One region of the Streptomyces sp. NBC_00234 genome, then DNA from elsewhere that is predicted to be linked to it. Evidence: riboswitches for the same ligand, from Rfam matches in the RefSeq annotation. Region 1 holds a riboswitch; each other region holds the start of a gene.
The links. Region 1 has a riboswitch for cyclic di-AMP ahead of OG230_RS21820 (C40 family peptidase). Riboswitches for the same ligand answer to the same signal wherever they lie in the genome.

Region 1 (6,310 bases):
CGCCCCGCGCCGGAGCGGGCAACCGCAGCCGACGCCGTAGCCCCGCCAAGCGATCCGCGCTCCTGACCGTCGCCGTTCCCTCGGCCTGCGTCATGAGCGTCGCGGGCATCGCGGCCGCCTCGGTCAGCGGCATCACCGGCGAGGACAAGAAGGACGAGACCACCTCGATGGCGGCGGCCGACCCCGGCACCGTCAAGCCGGTCGCGGCCAACAACGAGCTGGACACCCAGCTCGCCAACCTCAGCGCCGACGCCGACGACTTCGCCGACCGCGCGAGCCGCACCCAGGAGCGCATCGACCTGCGGGAGCGCCAGGCCGAGGAGAAGAAGAAGCGCGAGCAGGAGGCCGCACGCAAGGAGGCGCTGCGCCCCAAGTTCTCCCTGCCGGTCGCGCAGCACGGTCTCAGCGCGTACTACGGCCAGGCGGGCGTCAACTGGATGTCCGTGCACACGGGCATCGACTTCCCCGTCTCGTACGGGACCCCGGTGATGGCCGCCACCGACGGAACCGTACGCACCCAGCTGGACAGCGCCTACGGGAACATGGTCATCGTGACGGCGCCCGACGGGACCGAGACCTGGTACTGCCACCTCAGCAGCACCCGGATCCGCTCGGGCTCCGTGCAGGCGGGCGACACCATCGCGTACTCCGGGAACTCGGGCAACTCCACCGGTCCGCACCTGCACTTCGAGGTCCGGCCCGGCGGCGGCTCCGCGATCGACCCGATGCCGTGGCTCCGGAGCCACGGCCTCAACCCGAACTGATCACCACGTCGCAGATGGCTGTGGCCCCGTCCTGAGGGACGGGGCACAGCCATCTGTGCAACGACAGGCCCTAGGGTCTTTCGTTTGGATCTGGGCGGATGAGGGAGCGGGGTCTGGTGGGGGCAGCTGCAAGGCGGAGGGGGGAGTCGACGCGGAGCGTCGGCGACCGACGACAACGCCGCAGATGCGCGCGCCAGGGCACGCGAGCCCGGCATGATCCAAACGAGCGGCCCTAGAGCTTCTCGACCGGTGCGTACCGCAGCAGGAGCTTCTTCGGCCGCTCGTCCCCGAAGTCGACCGTGGCCTTCGCCTGGTCCCCGAAGCCCTCGACCGCCGTCACCGTGCCCAGACCGAACTGGTCGTGCGTGACCCGGTCTCCCACCACCAGCGTGACCACCGGCTTGTCCGAGGTGCGGCGGGTCGCGAAACCCGAAGGCCCGGACTTCGCGCGCGAGGACGACAGCGAGGAGGTGATCCCCGACGTCGGTCCGGCCGGAGCGGCCATCGGGCCCTTGCGCTTCCACTCCAGATGCTGGTCCGGGATCTCCTCCAGGAACCGCGAGGGCGGGTTGTACGAGGGCTGGCCCCACGCACTGCGCATCGCGGCCCGGGTCAGATACAGCCGCTCCCGGGCGCGGGTGATGCCGACATAGGCGAGCCGCCGCTCCTCCTCCAGCTCCTTCGCCTGTCCCAGCGCCCGCATGTGCGGGAAGACGCCGTCCTCCATGCCGGTCAGGAAGACGACCGGGAACTCCAGCCCCTTGGCCGTGTGCAGGGTCATCAGCGTGATGACGCCGGAGCCCTCTTCGTCCTCGTCGGGGATCTGGTCGGAGTCGGCGACGAGCGCCACCTTCTCCAGGAACTCGGCGAGGGTGCCCGCACCCTCCTCCTCCGCGCGCTCCTGCTCGAATTCGAGGGCGACGGCCGCCAGTTCCTGGAGGTTCTCGATCCGGGTCTCGTCCTGCGGGTCGGTCGACGCCTGGAGCTCGGCGAGGTAGCCGGTGCGCTCCATGACCGCTTCCAGGACGACCGCCGGGCCCGCCCCGGACTCGACGATCGTGCGCAGCTCCTCCATCAGCGTGTTGAAGCGCTTGACGGCGTTCGACGAGCGGGCCGCCATGCCGTACGCCTCGTCGACGCGGCGCAGGGCCTGCGGGAAGGAGATCTTCTCGCGCATCGACAGGGCGTCGATCATCGCTTCGGCGCGGTCGCCGATGCCGCGCTTCGGCACGTTCAGAATGCGGCGCAGCGGGACGGTGTCCTCGGGGTTGGCGAGCACCCGGAGATAGGCCAGGACGTCGCGGACCTCCTTGCGCTCGTAGAAGCGCACCCCGCCGACGACCTTGTACGGCAGGCCGACCCGGATGAAGATCTCTTCGAAGACACGGGACTGCGCGTTCGTACGGTAGAAGACGGCGACGTCGCCCGCCTTCGCGTCGCCGGCGTCCGTGAGCCGGTCGATCTCGTCGGCGATGAACTGCGCCTCGTCGTGCTCGGTGTCCGCAACGTATCCCGTGATCCGGGCGCCGGTGCCAGCGTTCGTCCAGAGGTTCTTGGGACGGCGGCTCTCGTTGCGCTCGATGACCGCGTTGGCCGCGGAGAGGATCGTCTGCGTGGAGCGGTAGTTCTGCTCCAGCATGATCGTGGTCGCGTCCGGATAGTCCTCCTCGAACTGGAGGATGTTGCGGATGGTCGCGCCCCGGAAGGCGTAGATCGACTGGTCCGCGTCACCGACGACGCACAGCTCCGCGGGGGCGTCGGCCTCGCCGGCCGGGCCCACCAGCTCGCGTACGAGCGTGTACTGCGCGTGGTTGGTGTCCTGGTACTCGTCGACCAGGACGTGCCGGAAGCGGCGGCGGTAGTGCTCCGCGACATCGGGGAACGCCTGGAGCAGGTGCACCGTCGTCATGATGATGTCGTCGAAGTCCAGGGCGTTGGCCTCACGCAGCCGCGCCTGGTACATCGCGTACGCCTGGGCGAGGGTCTTCTCGAAGCCGTCCGCGGCCTGCCCGGCGAAGGTCTCCTCGTCGATCAGCTCGTTCTTCAGGTTCGAGACCTTGGCCGTGAACGACTTCGGCGGGTAGCGCTTCGGGTCGAGGTCCAGATCGCGGCAGACGAGCGCCATCAGCCGCTTGGAGTCCGCGGCGTCGTAGATCGAGAACGACGAGGTGAAGCCGAGCCGCTTGGACTCGCGGCGCAGGATGCGTACGCACGCGCTGTGGAAGGTCATGACCCACATGGCGTTGGCGCGCGGTCCGACGAGCTGCTCGACCCGCTCCTTCATCTCGCCCGCGGCCTTGTTGGTGAAGGTGATGGCGAGGATCTGGCCCGGGTGCACCCCGCGCTCGGCCAGCAGATGGGCGATCCGGTGGGTGAGCACGCGGGTCTTGCCCGATCCGGCGCCGGCGACGATGAGCAGCGGCGAACCGGCGTGCACGACGGCGGCGCGCTGTTCGGTGTTCAGCCCGTCGAGCAGCGCGGCGGCATCGATGACCGGACGGGGGGCGCCGTCGCGGTAGTACCCCTCGCGGGGCGGCGGGGGCGCGTCGAAGACGCCCTCGAAGAGACCCTCCGGCACCGCTTCGGGTGCGTGGTCCTCGGGGGGCGGCGGGGGCCCTTCCTCCGAGTTCTGGAGGCCGGTCAGGAAGCTGTCGTCAAAGAGGCTGCTCATCGCTTGACGAGTCTAGGCGGCCCCACTGACACCCCGGGGCCGCATTCCGCAGGACGGCCCGCGGACATGCGCGTACGGAGACGGTTCGGCCACACCGGGTGAGGGAAAGGGGAGCCCCTCCGGGTCCGTACGTATCGATTTCCCCAAGGTCACGAAAACGTATCGGGCATATCGAACATCAACCTTCACAGGGACACCACGGGTTGGCTAGCGTGCTCCGTCGGGCGGCCCGTACCCCCTTGAGGCGAACCACGCCGAGCGGGCACCCACGCCGAATCCGGGCTGCCCCAGGGCCGTTCGGAACCGGGGACCCACAAGCAGCACCGGGGTGAATCGGTCCGCGACCCCCACTTGGACCGTAGGGCAGCCTTCCGTTCCGCCCGAACCCGACAGCTAACCCGGTAGGCGGTCCACGGAAGGAGATGCCGGCCTTGGCGTCGCATCGCAAACCGCGCACCCGCTTGCGCACCACCACCCCCGGAGTCGGGCTCACGACGGCCGCACTGGCCTCTGTGACTCTGCTCTCCACGCAGACCGCGACGGCCGCGCCCGCGGCACCCCGGCCCAGCATCGAGGACGTACAGAAGAAGGTCGACGACCTCTACCGGCAGGCGGGCACCGCGACCCAGCAGTACAACAAGGCGAAGTCCGCCTCCACCGAGCAGCGCGCCAAGGTCGACGGACTCCTGGACGCCGCGGCGAAGCGGGCCGACAAGCTGAACGAGACGCGCCGCGAACTGGGTCAGCTCGCGGCGGCGCAGTACCGGAGCGGTTCGGTCGCCCCGACGGCCACGTTCTTCCTTGCGGACGACCCGCAGTCGTACTTCGACCAGGACCAGCTGATGGCGCGGATGACCAGCCAGCAGCAGAAGACCGTCGCCGACTTCCGTACGCAGCAGAACCAGGCGGCGAAGAAGCGTGCCGAGGCCACGAAGAGCCTGGAGACGCTCACCGAGGCGCAGACCACGCTGCGCAGCAGCAAGCAGCAGGTGCAGGACAAGCTGGCCGAGGCGCGCACCCTGCTGTCGGAGCTGACCGCCGAGGAGAAGGCGCGGCTCGCGGAGCTGGAGCGCAAGAAGGAGGCGGAGGCCAAGCGCAAGGCCGAGGAGCTGGCACGCCAGCAGGCCGCCGCCGCGGAGGCCGAGCGCCAGGCCCAGGAAGAGGCGGCGGCGAAGGAAGCCGCCGAGGACGCCGCGCAGGAGGCCGAGCAGCCCGGCACCGGCACGGACACCGGCAGCGGCTCGGACGCGGACAGCAGCTACGCGGCGAAGGCCGAGAAGGTCCTCGCCTTCGCGCGGGACCAGATCGGCAAGCCGTACGTCTGGGGGGCGACGGGCCCCTCCTCGTACGACTGCTCGGGGCTGACGCAGGCGGCCTGGAAGGCGGCGGGCGTCGACCTGCCGCGTACCACCTGGGACCAGGTCGAGGTCGGCACACGGGTGGCGACGGCCGATCTGCAGCCGGGCGACCTGGTCTTCTTCTACGACGACATCAGCCACGTCGGCATCTACAAGGGCGACGGCATGATGATCCACGCGCCGAAGCCGGGTGCGAACGTGCGTGAGGAATCGATCTACTACATGCCGATCTACGGCAGCGTGCGGCCGGCGTAGGGCCTTCCGTTCGGATCGGGCCGGATCGGCCGGCCGGGCACGACGGTCCCGGTCACCGGACGGGCTTCAGGGCCCGTCCGGCTCCGGGCCCGGCCGGGCCCTCACGTCGTGTCACGTCCAGAGCGTGGCGATGAAGATGTTGGCGACCGTCAGACCGCCGACCGCGGCGAACGCGCCCTTGCCGACCTTCTCCTCGTCCCGCTTGACGTAGACGAGCCCGAGGATCACGACCAGGATCAGCAGCTTGACGCCGATCTTGACGTTGTTCACGGTCTGGTCGTCGGCCTGGTTGAGGCCGACCAGCGCGACTCCCGTGACCAGCATGGTCAGTGCGCCGTGCAGCATGGCCGGTACGAAGCGGGCCGTGCCGGCGCCCATCGCCTTCATCTGGGTCAGGAAACCGCCCAGCAGCGCGGCGATACCGATGATGTGCAGGGCGACGAAGACATTGATGAGTACGTCCATGGCTCCGCAGCCTAGCCGGGCCCTTATCACCGCTCGGCGGTCAGGTACCACTACCTCGTGACTTCGCTCGCGCCTGCGCGAATTGCCTGACTCTGACGCTATTTTTCCGGTCATGCCGAGGTAGCGAAACGCCACATCAAGGCAATAGCTGTCATGCCGTCTCTTTCCCGTGTCGTGGGTTTAGCGTCCTTCCCCAGACGACCGACTTCCACCGCCGCCCCGTACCGGACGGCACCCGGTCGTCTGCCGGGAGATCCGGTGACGGGCCACTTCCCCCTGTGGTGTCCCGTCACCGGCCCTCCCGGGCCCGCCGGTAGCTCCCGACGGGCAGCCGAACAGGAAGGATGCCGCCCTCGTGGCAGCACACCGGAAAGCAGCTCACCGGAAGCCCGGGCGACGCCCGTTCACCGGCCCCGCTGCCCGCACCGCCGCGACCCTGGCCTTCGCCGGGGCCGCGACCGCCACCGCCTTCGACGGCGCGGCACTCGCCGAACCGCAGCTCACGCAGGCCCAGGTCAAGGCGAAGATCGACCGGCTGTACCACGACGCCGAGGTCGCCACCGAGCAGTACAACGGCACGAAGGAGAAGGCCACCGCCGCCGCCCGGTCCGTGGACGCGCTGCGCGACGAGGCCGCCCGCAGGACCGAACGCCTCAACTCCGCACGCGACACCCTGGGTTCGCTCGCCACCGCCCAGTACCGCTCCGGTGGCCTCGACCCCGCCGTGCAGCTCGCGCTGTCCTCCGACCCCGACCAGTATCTGCAACGCGCCTCCTACCTCGACCGGGCGGGCGACC
Region 2 (6,310 bases), 560 kb from region 1:
GGCCGCGACGGCCCGCTCGATCCTTGGCGCGGCGTGTCGATCCCGCCCGCGCTCTCGGACGGTGCGCGACCGGCCTCCCTGGCCGCGGTTCGCGTGCGCTCCCCCCTTTGGCCGATGAGGAGTCGCCGCACGGCGCGGCTCCGGTCAGCCTGGGTGGGGCGCGGTACCGTCCGCAACCGTAGGCGGACCGGGGGCAGGAGAACACAGGTGGGGAAGCGGGACATGTGGCGGCGCGGAGCTCCCGAGGGAGTCCGTGCACGTCGGCTCGTCCGCATGCTGCCCGCGCTGATGATCGCGGGCGGAGCGCTCTTCGACCTCACGACCCCGCCCACCTTCACCCCCGTCCCCCTCTTCGTGGCGGCTCCTCTGATCGCCGCGCCGTTCTTCTCGCGGGCCAGCACGATCCGGACGGGTGTCGCCGCGGTCCTCGTCATGGGGCTGCTGGACGTGTACAGCCGCACGCTCAGCCAGGTCGAGCCGGTCATCGAACTGGTCACCGTGTCCACCGCCGGGCTGCTCGCCCTGTTCATCAACGGCGTCGTCCGGCGGAGCAACGAGCAGTTGGCCTCGGCGCGGGTCATCGCGGAGACCGCCATGCGTGCGGTGCTGCCGACGCCGTCTGACCGCATCGGCGGACTCCATGTGGCGGCGCGTTACGAGGCGGCCCAGGCGGACGAGTTCGTCGGTGGCGACCTCTTCGCCGTCGCGGACACCCCGTTCGGGGTGCGTCTGGTGGTCGGGGACGTGCGGGGCAAGGGTCTCGAAGCGGTCGGGGCGGTGGCGGTGGTCATCGGGGCGTTCCGGGAGGCCGCCGAGCAGGAGCGTTCGCTGGAGGGGGTGGCGCAGCGCCTGGAGCGGGCGTTGGCCCGGGAGGGCACGGGGCGCGGCGGACTCGACGCCATGGAGGGGTTCATCACCGCGGCGTTGGCCGAGATCCCGTCCGGCGCCGGACTCGTCCGGATCGTCAACAGGGGGCACCCCGAGCCGATCCTGCTGCACGCGGACGGACGGCTGGACGTCCTGACGTCGACCTCGCCCGCGCTGCCGCTCGGGATGGACCTGGGTGTGTGGCCGGACCGGGCGGACGAGTGGAGGCTGCCCGCGGGGACGACGCTGCTGATGTTCACCGACGGTCTCTCCGAGGCGCGGGACGCGGCCGGGGCCTTCTACGACCCGGCGGCCCGGCTGCGCGGGCGGATCTTCCCCGGCCCGGAGGAACTGCTCTCGGCGCTCACCGACGACGTACGCCTGCACACGGGCGGGCGGTCCACGGACGACATGGCGCTGCTGGCGGTCGGTCGGCCGGCGGAAGGGCAGCCCGAGCGACGGAGGACCGTGAAGATCGTGGGCCGGCGCAGTGGCGGGGGAGCGGAATGAGCCACCGGCTGACGGGTCGTCGGCGGGACCGCGTGGCCGCTGCTCCGGTACGGGACAACCGTCCGTAACCGAAGGGTGCCGCTCCGCATAACATTTGACGCACTGTCAGAAACGAAGTGGTGCGTGGAGGGTGTTCAACTCGCCCGATTCCACCCGGTTGTATCCCGGTAAGTCCAGGCCAAAGTCACGAACGATCACTCGGAACAGCTTGGAATAGGACCCGTCTGTCTATTAACGTTCGATAACGCAGCGCGGTCGTCCCAGTCGTCGCAAGAGGCGGCACCGTGCGCGAGCGCCGAATTCCGCAAGGGAACCGGGGAACCACCTACATGGGGTGAATCGGGTCACCTGTGTCTCGCGAGAGGCAGAGCGACCCGTAGGAGACCTTCCTGCTCCGAACCCGTCAGCTAACCCGGTAGGCGAGAAGGAAGGAAAGGAGTGCGCCCACGTGGCGTCCAACAAGCCTGCCCCCGAGGCCCCGTCACCCTTCGCCACCGATACTCTCGGCGGCCAGGACAGGACCTGGGAGGAATGGAATCCCACCGAGGAGTCCATCCGGCCCGTTCGCGGCAGGCACCGCGTAGCCAAGCAGCGCGGTCTCGCTCGTAGCTCCACCGTCCTCGGGGTCGGCGTCATCGCGGCCGTCGGTGCGGGTGGCATGGCCACCGCCCAGGGCAAGCCGCCGGTCTCCATCTCTCTTCCCGATTCCATCGCGGACAATCTGCCCGACGCCAAGTCGTTCCCCGGCGTGGGCTCCCTGATGTCCGACGACTCCGACGCGAACGACGCCACCACGGCCGCGTCGTCCTCCCCGCTCACCACCGCCGGCATCACCACCGCCGAGGCCGAGCAGGGCACGACGGACGCCGGCGAGGCACTGCGCAGCCGGATCCTCCAGCAGGCCGAGCAGCAGCAGGCCAGCGCCGACGCCGAGGCCAGGGCCGCCGAGGAGAAGGCGGCAGCCGAGAAGGCCGCCGCCGAGGCCAAGGCCCAGCAGGACGCGGCCGAGGCCAAGGCCGCCGCCGAGAAGAAGGCGGCCGAAGAGGCAGCCGCGCGCAAGGCGGAGGCCGAGCGCCTCGCCAAGCTGGCCGCCAGCTTCGCCCTGCCGCTCTCCTCGTACACGATCACCTCGACCTACGGTCAGGCCGGCAGCATGTGGTCCTCCGGCTACCACACCGGCCTCGACTTCGCGGCGCAGGCGGGCGCACCGATCAAGGCCGTGCACGGCGGGACCGTCACGTCGGCCGGCTGGAACACCGCGTACGGCTACCACACCGTCATCGAGCTCGACGACGGCACCGAGGTCACGTACAGCCACCAGTCCTCGATGAACGTCTCCGCGGGCCAGCAGGTCAACACCGGCGACGTCATCGGCCGTGTCGGCGCGACCGGCAACGCGTACGGTGCGCACCTCCACCTGGAGGTCCACACCGCGGGCGGCTCGGACATCGACCCGATGAGCTGGCTGCGCAGCAAGGGCCTCACGGTCTGATACCTCGCGTCCCGTTCACCGGACGCACCCGAACCCCGGCAGCCCTGACGCTCACCCCCCGACGTCAGGGCTGCCGGTCTTTCGTTTCCCGGGCATCGGCGTACCGGAACCGGAATAGCGCGCTTCGTGGGCGGGGTTGCACCACTCATGACCTCTCTGCGCACGCTCGGCTCCTCCGACCTCCAGGTCTTCCCCCTCGCACTCGGCGGCAACGTCTTCGGCTGGACGGCCGACGAGATACAGTCCTTCGCCGTCCTGGATGCCTATGCCGCGGCGGGCGGCAACTTCATCGACACCGCCGACTCCTACTCCGCCTGGGCACCGGGCAACGAGGGCGGCGAGTCGGAGACCGTCGTCGGCAAGTGGCTCGCCTCGCGCGGCAACCGCTCCGACATCGTCGTCGCCACGAAGGTCGGCGCCCACCCCTCGTACAAGGGGCTCTCCGCCGCCACGATCAAGGGCGCGGCCGAGGAATCGCTGCGCCGGCTCGGCACCGACCACATCGACCTCTACTACACGCACTTCGACGACGAGTCCGTCCCGGTCGAGGAGATCGTCACCGCCCTCGACCAGCTGGTGAAGGAAGGCAAGGTGCGCGAGATCGCGGCTTCCAACATCAGCCCGGAGCGGCTGCGGGCCTCCCTGGACTTCTCCGAGAGCGAGGGACTGGCCCGGTACGTCGCGCTGCAGCCGCACTACAACCTCGTCTCGCGCGACACCTACGAGGGCGCGCTCCAGGACACGGCCGCCGAGGCCGGTCTCGCCTCCGTCCCGTACTTCGCCCTCGCCTCGGGCTTCCTGACCGGCAAGTACCGGGCAGGGGCCGCGGTCGAGAGCGCCCGCGCAGAGAAGGCCGGCCAGCACTTGGAGACGGAGCGCGGCCGCAAGGTGCTCGCCGCACTCGACAAGGTCGCGACGGAGCACGGCGCCGAGATCGCCACCGTCGCCCTGGCCTGGCTGGCCGCCCGTCCGACCGTGGTGGCGCCGATCGCGTCGGCCCGTACGGTCGAGCAGGTGCCCGCGCTGGTCGCCGTCGCCGGACTCCGGCTGTCCGAGCAGGAGCTGACGGCGCTGACGGAGGCGTCCGCCTGACGCGGTCAGTGCGCCCGACGGCGATGTGAGTCGTAGGGGCGCTGCCGGTACGGGAACCCGGCGCCCGGCGGTGCCGGGTTCGGGTACGGGCCCTGGGCCGGGCCGAGGTAGGGGTTGTAGCCGCCGTACCACTGGTGCGGGGCCGGGAACGGTACCGCCGGACGGGGCTGCCTGATCCGGCCCGTCGCATGCGCCGCGTACGTCAGGGCCGGTCCCGCCACGTCCCTGCGCTGCCAGAGGTGGTGCAGCAGCTCCTGCTCCCGTACGGCGAAGTCCGGGCCCACCGCACCGCGGCGGGCCCTTCGTCGCAGCACGGCCAGCGAGGTCGCGAACGACTCGTACTCGGCCACCGACCGGGCTGCGGCCCTGCCGCCGGCCCGGTCCTGACGGCTGTTCCAGTGGCGGGCCACGTCCCGGGCCATACCGCGGGCCCGCATCGAGGAGAGCGCCGCCGGTTCGGCGGGCGAGAGCCAGCCCGCCGCCGCGTACGCGGGCAGCTCGGCTGCGAGGGTCCGCAGCTCCTTCTGGCGCGACCAGATCGCCAGCCAGGTCACCAGGGCGAACGCCGGGACCATGAACGCCCCGTACACGGCGAAGAATCCGTACGTGCCGAAGGTCGACGAGCCGTTCCACAGGGCGTGCATGCCCATGGCGAGGACCAGCCCCAGCAGCGGCACCGCGATCCGGCGGACCCGGTGGCGCCGCGCGCTGAGCGCGGCGATCCCGAAGCCGATGCCGGTGAGCACGGTGAACAGGGGATGGGCGAACGGCGACATCACGACCCGGACGAAGAACGTCCCGGCCGTCACCGCGCCGAGGCCCGTGCTGCCCAACTGCTGGTCCTCGCCGAAGGCGTTGCCCAGATAGAGGATGTTCTCGGTGAACGCGAAGCCGGTGGCGGTGAAACCGGCGACCACGATGCCGTCGACGACGCCGCTGAACTCCCGTCTCCGGAAGAGGAAGATCAGCAGAACCGCGGCGGCCTTCGCGCTCTCCTCGACGACCGGCGCTATCACCGTGGCGCCCAGGGTGTCGGCGCTCGACGGGTCCGCGGTCGCCGTGGCTATCCAACGGGCCGCGAACGTGTTCGCGGTGATCGCCACGAGCGCGGCGGCGCACGCACCCCAGGCGAAGGAGAACAGCAGATTCCGCCAGGGACCCGGTTCGACCCGGTCCAGCCAGCGGAAGGCCGCCATCAGCAGCGGTACGGGCAGCAGAGCGAGCCCGAGCCCGACGAGGAAGCCCTCCGTACCGGTCTGTTCGCGGACGAGGGACAGGATGAGCAGCCCGCAGAGCGCGAGGACGGATATCACCGCACCGGCGCGGAACGCCTTGCTGCGCCACACCAGGCCGACGCGGCGCGGCCGGTAACGCCACCGGCCACGCTCCGGCACGGCGCCCAGGATCTCGCCGAGCCGTTGCTCCTCGAGAACCGGGACGGCCGGCTGCGGTTGCTGGTGCTGCGCGGACCATTCGGACACCCGATGACCCTAACGAGGAGGACTGACACCTGACCATGGTGCGAGGGGCAGGTGGCCGAGACCGGTGGTGGACGGCCGGGGGCCCAGGGGGTTCGCAGGTCCCGGTGGGTCCCAGGTCCCGGTGTGTGTCAGACGCGGGCGAAGAGCAGGTCGTGCACGACGTGTCCCTTGTCCAGGCCCTGGCCCTCGAACCGGGTCAGGGGCCGGAACGCGGGCCGTGGCGCGTAACCGCCGTCCGCCTGGGTGTTCGCGAAGAGGGGATGCGCGGTGAGCACCTCCAGCATCTGCTCCGCGTACGGCTCCCAGTCGGTCGCGCAGTGGACCACGGCGCCCGGGTTCATCCGCCCTGCCACCAGGTCGAGGAACTCCGGCTGGATCAGCCGCCGCTTGTGGTGGCGGGCCTTGGGCCAGGGGTCGGGGAAGTACACCCGCAGGCCGTCGAGCGCCTCGGGCGCCAGCATCTCGCGCAGCAGGATGATCGCGTCGCCGTTGGCGACCCGGACGTTGGTCAGACCCGCCCGGTCCGCGAGGGCGAGCAGATTGCCCTGGCCGGGGGTGTGCACGTCGACGGCGAGAATGCCGGTGCCCGGGTCGTCGGCCGCCATCTGCGCGGTGGCCTCACCCATCCCGAAGCCGATCTCCAGGATCACGGGCAGCCCGTCGAAGAGCTCGGGCAGATCGAGGACGCGCAGCCCGTCGATGTCCAGGCCCCACTTCGGCCACAGCCGCTGGAGGGCGTCCTCCTGGCCTGCGGTGACCCGGCTGCGGCGGGGCTGGAAACTGCGGATCCGGCGCTCGTGGTGCGAGCCGGCGGGATCTGCGGCCGGCCCGCCGGGGAAGCGGGGCTCCTGGCGCAGCCGGCGCATCC
Region 3 (6,310 bases), 3.8 Mb from region 1:
TCCTGCTCGCGGCCGGCGCACCGGGCCGCCGACATGCCCTGCCCGGCGCCCGGGTAGTCATTCAGCAACCCGCCCTGCCCGAGGCCGTGCAGGGCCAGCCATCCGATCTCGAGATCGAGGCACGCGAGTTGATGCGCGTGCGCGAGATGCTCACGGGAATGCTGGTCCGGCACACCGGCCGGTCCACCGAGCAAGTCACCGCCGACATCGAGCGGGACACCATCCTGGACGCCGCAGCCGCCAAGGCGTACGGGGTGGTGGACCACGTCATGGAGAACCGCAGTCCGTCCCAGCCGCCGCACACCGCGAGGTGAACCGCCGATGCTGCCACCGGAGTTCCCGCCACTCCCCGCACTGACCCGCGCCGAGGGGGAGTTCATCGACTGCTACTTGGAAGTGCTCGACCAACTGGGCCGGATCAACCCGGCGCGCGGCAGCGACACCTACAGCGCGCTGAGGGCAGCACAGGCGCTGGCCTCCCGGGCCGGAGCGCTGCGCGACGCCCTCACCTCGATGCACGAGCGGGGCGAGACGCAGATCCACGCGGGCACCCTGGCGCGGGCGTTGCGGGTGCTCGACGGGGAGCGGCGCGCGGAGCGGGTCACCGTACCCCCCGTCGGCACGAGTTGATCAGCCGCTTCCCCGACTCCCTTTTCCGGAGCGCTTTTCGGGCGCACGGGCGACACGCCCGATGCCCGGACCGAATTTCCTCGCTCGTTCGGCGTAGGCCGTCCCCCTCACGAGGGACAGCTCAACTTGCGCGAAGCGTGTGCACTGTGGGCGGAATCTGGCGCTCCGCCGCTGGTACGAGGCCGGTCGGGGCCTCGTGATCCCGACGCAAATCCACCCTGTCCACCCGAATGGATCAGTGGTGACGAGCCTCACATAACACCGTTTCAGCTCGGAAAACCGGCAGTCCGTGAGTCAAGATCCCTGGGACGACAAGCCCCCGCCACCGCGGCGGGGCGGTCCGGGCGGACGCCGAGTCCTGCCGCTGTCCGGATGACTGGTCGACAGGAGTGGATCGGCAGGAGTGGAGGACCCGAGCACAACGGGTCGACCGGGAGACCGGCCGTCCCTCGGGGTGAAGCCGCTGCGTGCGGCCGGGCAACTTCGCCAGCCCGAACCCGACAGGTCATCCTTCACAGGCGGCTGACGAAGGGTTGCGCATGTCTGCGCAGGTTCATGTCCCGTCACTTCTCGCCCGGGCCGGTACGGCCTCGGTGCTCACGCTCGCTCTCGGCACCACCATGATGGCCCCGGGCATCGTGAACGATGCCGAGGCGGCCACTCATTCGACGAAGGCGCTCAAGATCGCCGCCTCGAAGAAGGGTTCGCCCTACAAGTACGGAGCCGCGGGCCCCCGCAGGTTCGACTGTTCGGGCCTCACGCTGTACTCGTTCAAAAGGGTGGGCAAGAAGCTCCCCCGCACGGCCCAGCAGCAGTACAACAAGACCCGCCACATCTCCTCCTCGAAGCGGCAGCGCGGCGACCTAGTCTTCTTCCACTACGGCCGCAGCGTCTACCACGTGGGCATCTACGCCGGCCACGGGCGGATCTGGCACTCCCCGAAGTCCGGGTCCGTCGTGCGCCTGGAACGGATCTGGTCCAAGAGCGTCTGGTACGGACGGGTGCGCTGACCGGAGCCCCTGCCGCCTCAGTGCAGCAGGGGCCCACCCACCAGCACGAGCCCCAGCGCGGTGAGTGCCGCGCCGCTGCCACCCTCGATCGCCCGGGCGGTACGCGGCCGGCGCAGCCACCGGCCGAGCCGGTCCACGAGCAGGGCCACGGCCGGGAACCACACGAGGGCCAGCAGGACGACGACTGCCGCGAGCAGCAGCGTTCGCGGCAGTGGGGCCTGGCCGTCCGGTACGAACTGGGGCAGCAGACTGAGGAAGAGGACGGGCGCCTTGGGATTCAGGGCGTTGGTCAGGAATCCCTGCCGCAGCGAGCGCCCGAGCGCTTCGGGCGCCTGTTCCGGTGCCGCGTCCTGAGCCGTTCCGGCGGTCGCCGGACGCCGCCGTATCGCGTACAGCGCGCTCAGCCCGAGGTAGAGCACGTACGCGCCGCCGAGCAGCTGGACGGTGCGGAAGAGCACGGGCATCGTCACCAGCACCGCGGCGAGGCCCGCCACGGCGAGCGCGGTGTGCACCAGCAGGCCCCCGGCGACTCCCAGCGCGGTGGCCACCCCGGCCCGCCGCGAGGCCAGAGCGTTGCGTACGACCACGGTGAAGTCGGCTCCCGGCAGTGCCACCATTCCCGCGGCGACTCCGGTGAAGGCCAGCAGTTGTGCGTCCATGGGTACACCATGGACCGGCCGACCCTTTAGCGTGTACTTGCAATCTTCTGGGTCTGCCAAAAGGAACGCTTAATGTACGACCCGACGCGCCTGGCGGCGCTGGTGGCGGTCGCCGAGGCCGGTTCGATCACGCGCGCGGCGGCCCGCCTGGGCTACACCGCCCCCGCGCTCTCGCAGCAGCTGGCCAAGCTGGAGCGGGAGGCCGGTGCCGAGCTGCTGGTACGCCATCACCGCGGCGCGCGGCTCACGGCGGCCGGTGAGCTGCTGGCGGGGCGGGCCAGGCGGGTCCTGGACGAGATGGACCAGGCCCGTCACGAGCTGGCACGGCTCTCCGGGCTGTCCGGCGGGCGGCTGCGGGTCGCCACGTTCACGACGGCAGGCATCCATCTGCTGCCGCCGGTGCTGAGCGCGTTCCGGCGGGCCCACCCGGACGTCGAACTGACCGTGGCCGATTTCGAGCCGCCCAGCGGGGTCGCCGCCGTGGCCTCGGGCGAGGTGGATCTCGCACTGACCCACGCGTACGAGCCGGCCGTCGCCGATCCGCTGCCCGCGGGGGTCGCCGCCGAACCGCTGCTGGTGGAGGAACTGGTCGTGATCACAGCCGTCGGCCAGGTCCTCGCGGAGGGCACGGGACGGCTTCCGGTGACCGAGCTGGCGGGCCGGCCGCTGATCAGCAGCGCGCCGACGCATCCGCCCCGGCGCGGCGTGGAGAGCGCCCTGGCCGAGGCGGGGGCGACGCCCGCCGTGGTGTGCGAGTCCCCCGGCTACGGGCTGGTGTGCGCCCTGGTCAGCGCGGGGCTCGGGGCGGCGGTGGTGCCGGAGATGGTCGCCGCGATGTCTCCGACGCCGCTCGCCGTACGACGGCTCGACCCCGCCGCCTTCCGGCGGACCATTTCGGTGGTGCACCGCGGTGACCGGGCGACCGCGGCTGCCGCGACACTGACGGCGCTGTTGCGCAGTGGCTTCGGCCGCGCGGCCACGGCCCACTGACCGGCCGTTCTCCGGGATCAGCTCTGGACGGGAACGGTCCAGGGAAGCTCGATCCAGACCGTCTTGCCCCCCTCGGCCGTGGGACTCACGGTGAGCCGCCCGCCGCACTCCTTGGCCAGACAGCGGATGATGACCATGCCCCGCCCGTTGTCCTGCTGGACGGCCGCGGGAAGGCGCCGGGGCCAGCGGGGGTGACTGTCCGTCACTCCCAGCCGCAGCTCCTCGTCCCGGTCGAGCCGGAGGTCCACGGTGAAGGTGGGCGACTGCCCGAGCGTGTGCTGCACGGCGTTGGTGGCCAGCTCGGAGACGATCAGGCGGATGCTGTCGGCGATCTCGGTGTCGTCCGGGAGGCCCCAGTCCGTGAGTACCCGGGCCACGTATCTGCGCGCCGAGGAGACCGAGACCGGATCGCTCGGCAGAGTGACGGATGCTTCTTGATGGTCTGCCATGGCGGCCCCGTCCCTTCCCGGCCCGGCCGACCCGAGGTCGGCAGGGTTGTGCTTCGCGCCAGATTGCCACTGATGCCGCTCTCTGTAACGACGATCCACCAAGATATGCATATATCTGTCGCCCAAAGTGGTGAACTCTGCCACGGAAGACTGTATTTGGGCGGCACACTGGCCGCCGATGGCGGAGGAGGGAGGCCGGCGATGCGGCACGGCCCCGCGGTGCGACGGCGCAAGCTCGGCGAGGAGCTGAGGAGTCTGCGCCACACGACCGGACTGACGAGCCGGGAGGCCGCGCAGCTGCTCGGCTGGCACCAGTCGAAGGTGAGCCGGATCGAGACGGGCACCAGCGGTGTGACTCCGGCCGACGTGTCCCGGCTGCTGGACGCCTACGGCGTGGACGACCGCCAGCTGTGCTCGCTTCTCGAAGCACTCGCCGGCTCGGCGGGCGGCGGCGGTACGGGGTGGTGGCACGCGTACCGCGGTCTCATCCCGCCGCAGTACCGCGACTTCATCAGTCTGGAGTCCCAGGCCGGGACCGTGCGCACCTTGGAGACCTCCGTGGTGCCCGGGCTGCTGCAGACCGCCGACTACGCGCGGGCGGTGACGACGGCCTCGCTGGACGGGCTGCCGGCCGGGCAGCTCGACTCCCTGGTGGACGTGCGCCTGGCCCGGCAGGGAGTGCTGCGGGCGGACCCGCCCCTGAAGCTCAGCGCGGTGCTCGACGAAGCGGTGCTGCGGCGCGAGGTCGGCGGTCCCCGGGTCATGAGCGAGCAGTTGCGCCATCTGTCGCAGGTGGCCCAATTACCGCACGTGGAACTCCAGTTGCTTCCCTTCAGCGTCGGTGGCTACGTCGGGCTCACCGGCCCTTTCGTCATCTTCTCCTTTCCGAACATTTCTGATCTGGATGTGGTCGTTCTTGACCACTTGACGAGTAGCCTCTATCTGGAGCGGAAAGAAGACCTTGAGGCGTACAGCTCGGCCTTCCGCACCCTGCAGGCGCACGCGCTGTCGCCGGAGCGTTCGTTGGACCTGATCGCCGCGATCCTCCGCGGCGACCGGACCGCCTGACTGCCCGAGGAGGGCATCATGTCCGACCGCCTCGCCCCGCCCGCGTCACTGCCCGGCTCACCCCCCGGACCACGGTGGCGCCGCAGCAGCCGCAGCACCGGAATGAACAACTGCGTGGAAGCCGCGCCGCTCGGTGGCGAACGGCTCGCCGTACGGGACTCGAAGGACGTGGACCGGCCACCGCTCCGCTTCTCCGCGACGGCCTGGTCCTCCTTCGTCTCCGGGCTGCACGGCCTCCCGCTCAGCTGACCGGAACCGACGCTCCGTCGGGAGCGGTCCGCACGATCGTGGCCACCGCGGCCGTGATCTGCTCCGGTGTCAGATCTGCCCGCGCGGTCAGCCTCAGCCGCGAGATCCCGTCCGGCACCGACGGCGGCCGGAAACAGCCCACCGCGATTCCGGCCGCCCGGCAGTCGGCCGCCCAGCGCACCGCCGTATCCGCGGACGGCGCCCGGACGGACACCACCGCGGCATCGGGGCGGGCCGCCGTGAGCCCGGCCGCGGTCAGCCGTTCGTACAGCGCCGTGGCCACCGCGCGGGCCCGGTCGGCCCTCTCCGGTTCGCGCTTCAGCAGGTTCAGGGCGCCCAGGGCTCCGCCCACCGCCGCCGGCGCGAGTCCGGTGTCGAAGATGAAGGTGCGCGCCGTGTTGACCAGGTGGTCGATGACCCGGGCCGGTCCGAGGACCGCTCCGCCCTGGCTGCCCAGGGACTTGGAGAGGGTGAGCGTGGCGACGATCCCCTCGCCGCCCGCGAGCCCGGAGGCGGCGAGCGCGCCGCGCCCGCCTTCTCCGAGGACGCCCAGGCCGTGCGCGTCGTCGACCAGCAGGGCGGCGTCCTCGGCCCGGCACGCGTCGGCGAGCGCGGTCAGCGGGGCGGCGTCGCCGTCCACCGAGAAGACCGAGTCGGTCACGGCCAGGGCGCGGCCGTCGTGCGCGTGCAGGGCCTTGCGTACGGCCTCGGGCTCCGCGTGCGGCACCACGGCCGTAGCCGCCCGGGAGAGCCTGCACCCGTCGACGATCGAGGCGTGGTTGCCCGCGTCGGAGACGATCAGTGAGCCGTGGCCGGAGAGCGCGGTGAGGGCGGCGAGGTTGGCCGCGTACCCCGAGGAGAACACCAGGGCCGCCTCGAATCCGCAGAACGCCGCCAGTTCGCGTTCGAGTGCGGCGTGCAGGTCGGTGGAACCGGTGACGAGCCGCGATCCGGTGGCGCCCGCACCCCACCGAAGTGCCGCGTCGGCGGCGGCGGCCGTGACCTCGGGGTGCCGGGTGAGTCCCAGGTAGTCGTTGCTCGCGAGGTCCAGCAGTTCCGTTTCGGCGGGGCGCGGGCGCACGGTGCGGACGAGTCCGGCAGCGGCACGGCGGCGGGCCTCGTAGTCGATCCAGTCGAACGGGGCGAAGGACATGAGGTGGTCCCTTTTGTAGGCAGCTCACAGACCCTAGCCGCGGGCGCAGCGGGTCAGGGTGTGGCAATACCCACACCCTTCGCCGCCTCTTCTGTCTGGTTC

Region 2: another riboswitch for cyclic di-AMP. It lies ahead of OG230_RS19090 (M23 family metallopeptidase); the one in region 1 lies ahead of OG230_RS21820 (C40 family peptidase).
Region 3: another riboswitch for cyclic di-AMP. It lies ahead of OG230_RS04615 (C40 family peptidase); the one in region 1 lies ahead of OG230_RS21820 (C40 family peptidase).

What each region holds. Positions count from the first base shown of each region.
Region 1 covers NZ_CP108101.1:4,913,678-4,919,987, reverse strand. The annotation lists gene OG230_RS21830 (M23 family metallopeptidase) at 1-764, shown strand, start outside; gene pcrA (DNA helicase PcrA) at 997-3,435, opposite strand; cyclic di-AMP (ydaO/yuaA leader) riboswitch at 3,695-3,859, shown strand; gene OG230_RS21820 (C40 family peptidase) at 3,858-5,048, shown strand; gene OG230_RS21815 (hypothetical protein) at 5,160-5,513, opposite strand; gene OG230_RS21810 (C40 family peptidase) at 5,869-6,310, shown strand, end outside.
Region 2 covers NZ_CP108101.1:4,349,980-4,356,289, forward strand. The annotation lists gene OG230_RS19085 (PP2C family protein-serine/threonine phosphatase) at 223-1,377, shown strand; cyclic di-AMP (ydaO/yuaA leader) riboswitch at 1,661-1,814, shown strand; gene OG230_RS19090 (M23 family metallopeptidase) at 1,826-2,869, shown strand; gene OG230_RS19095 (aldo/keto reductase) at 3,017-3,961, shown strand; gene OG230_RS19100 (PrsW family intramembrane metalloprotease) at 3,967-5,442, opposite strand; gene trmB (tRNA (guanosine(46)-N7)-methyltransferase TrmB) at 5,571-6,310, opposite strand, start outside.
Region 3 covers NZ_CP108101.1:1,109,629-1,115,938, forward strand. The annotation lists gene OG230_RS04605 (ATP-dependent Clp protease proteolytic subunit) at 1-314, shown strand, start outside; gene OG230_RS04610 (hypothetical protein) at 322-630, shown strand; cyclic di-AMP (ydaO/yuaA leader) riboswitch at 1,002-1,166, shown strand; gene OG230_RS04615 (C40 family peptidase) at 1,170-1,640, shown strand; gene OG230_RS04620 (LysE family translocator) at 1,658-2,299, opposite strand; gene OG230_RS04625 (LysR family transcriptional regulator) at 2,372-3,289, shown strand; gene OG230_RS04630 (ATP-binding protein) at 3,307-3,738, opposite strand; gene OG230_RS04635 (helix-turn-helix domain-containing protein) at 3,940-4,806, shown strand; gene OG230_RS04640 (DUF397 domain-containing protein) at 4,825-5,055, shown strand; gene OG230_RS04645 (8-amino-7-oxononanoate synthase) at 5,048-6,208, opposite strand.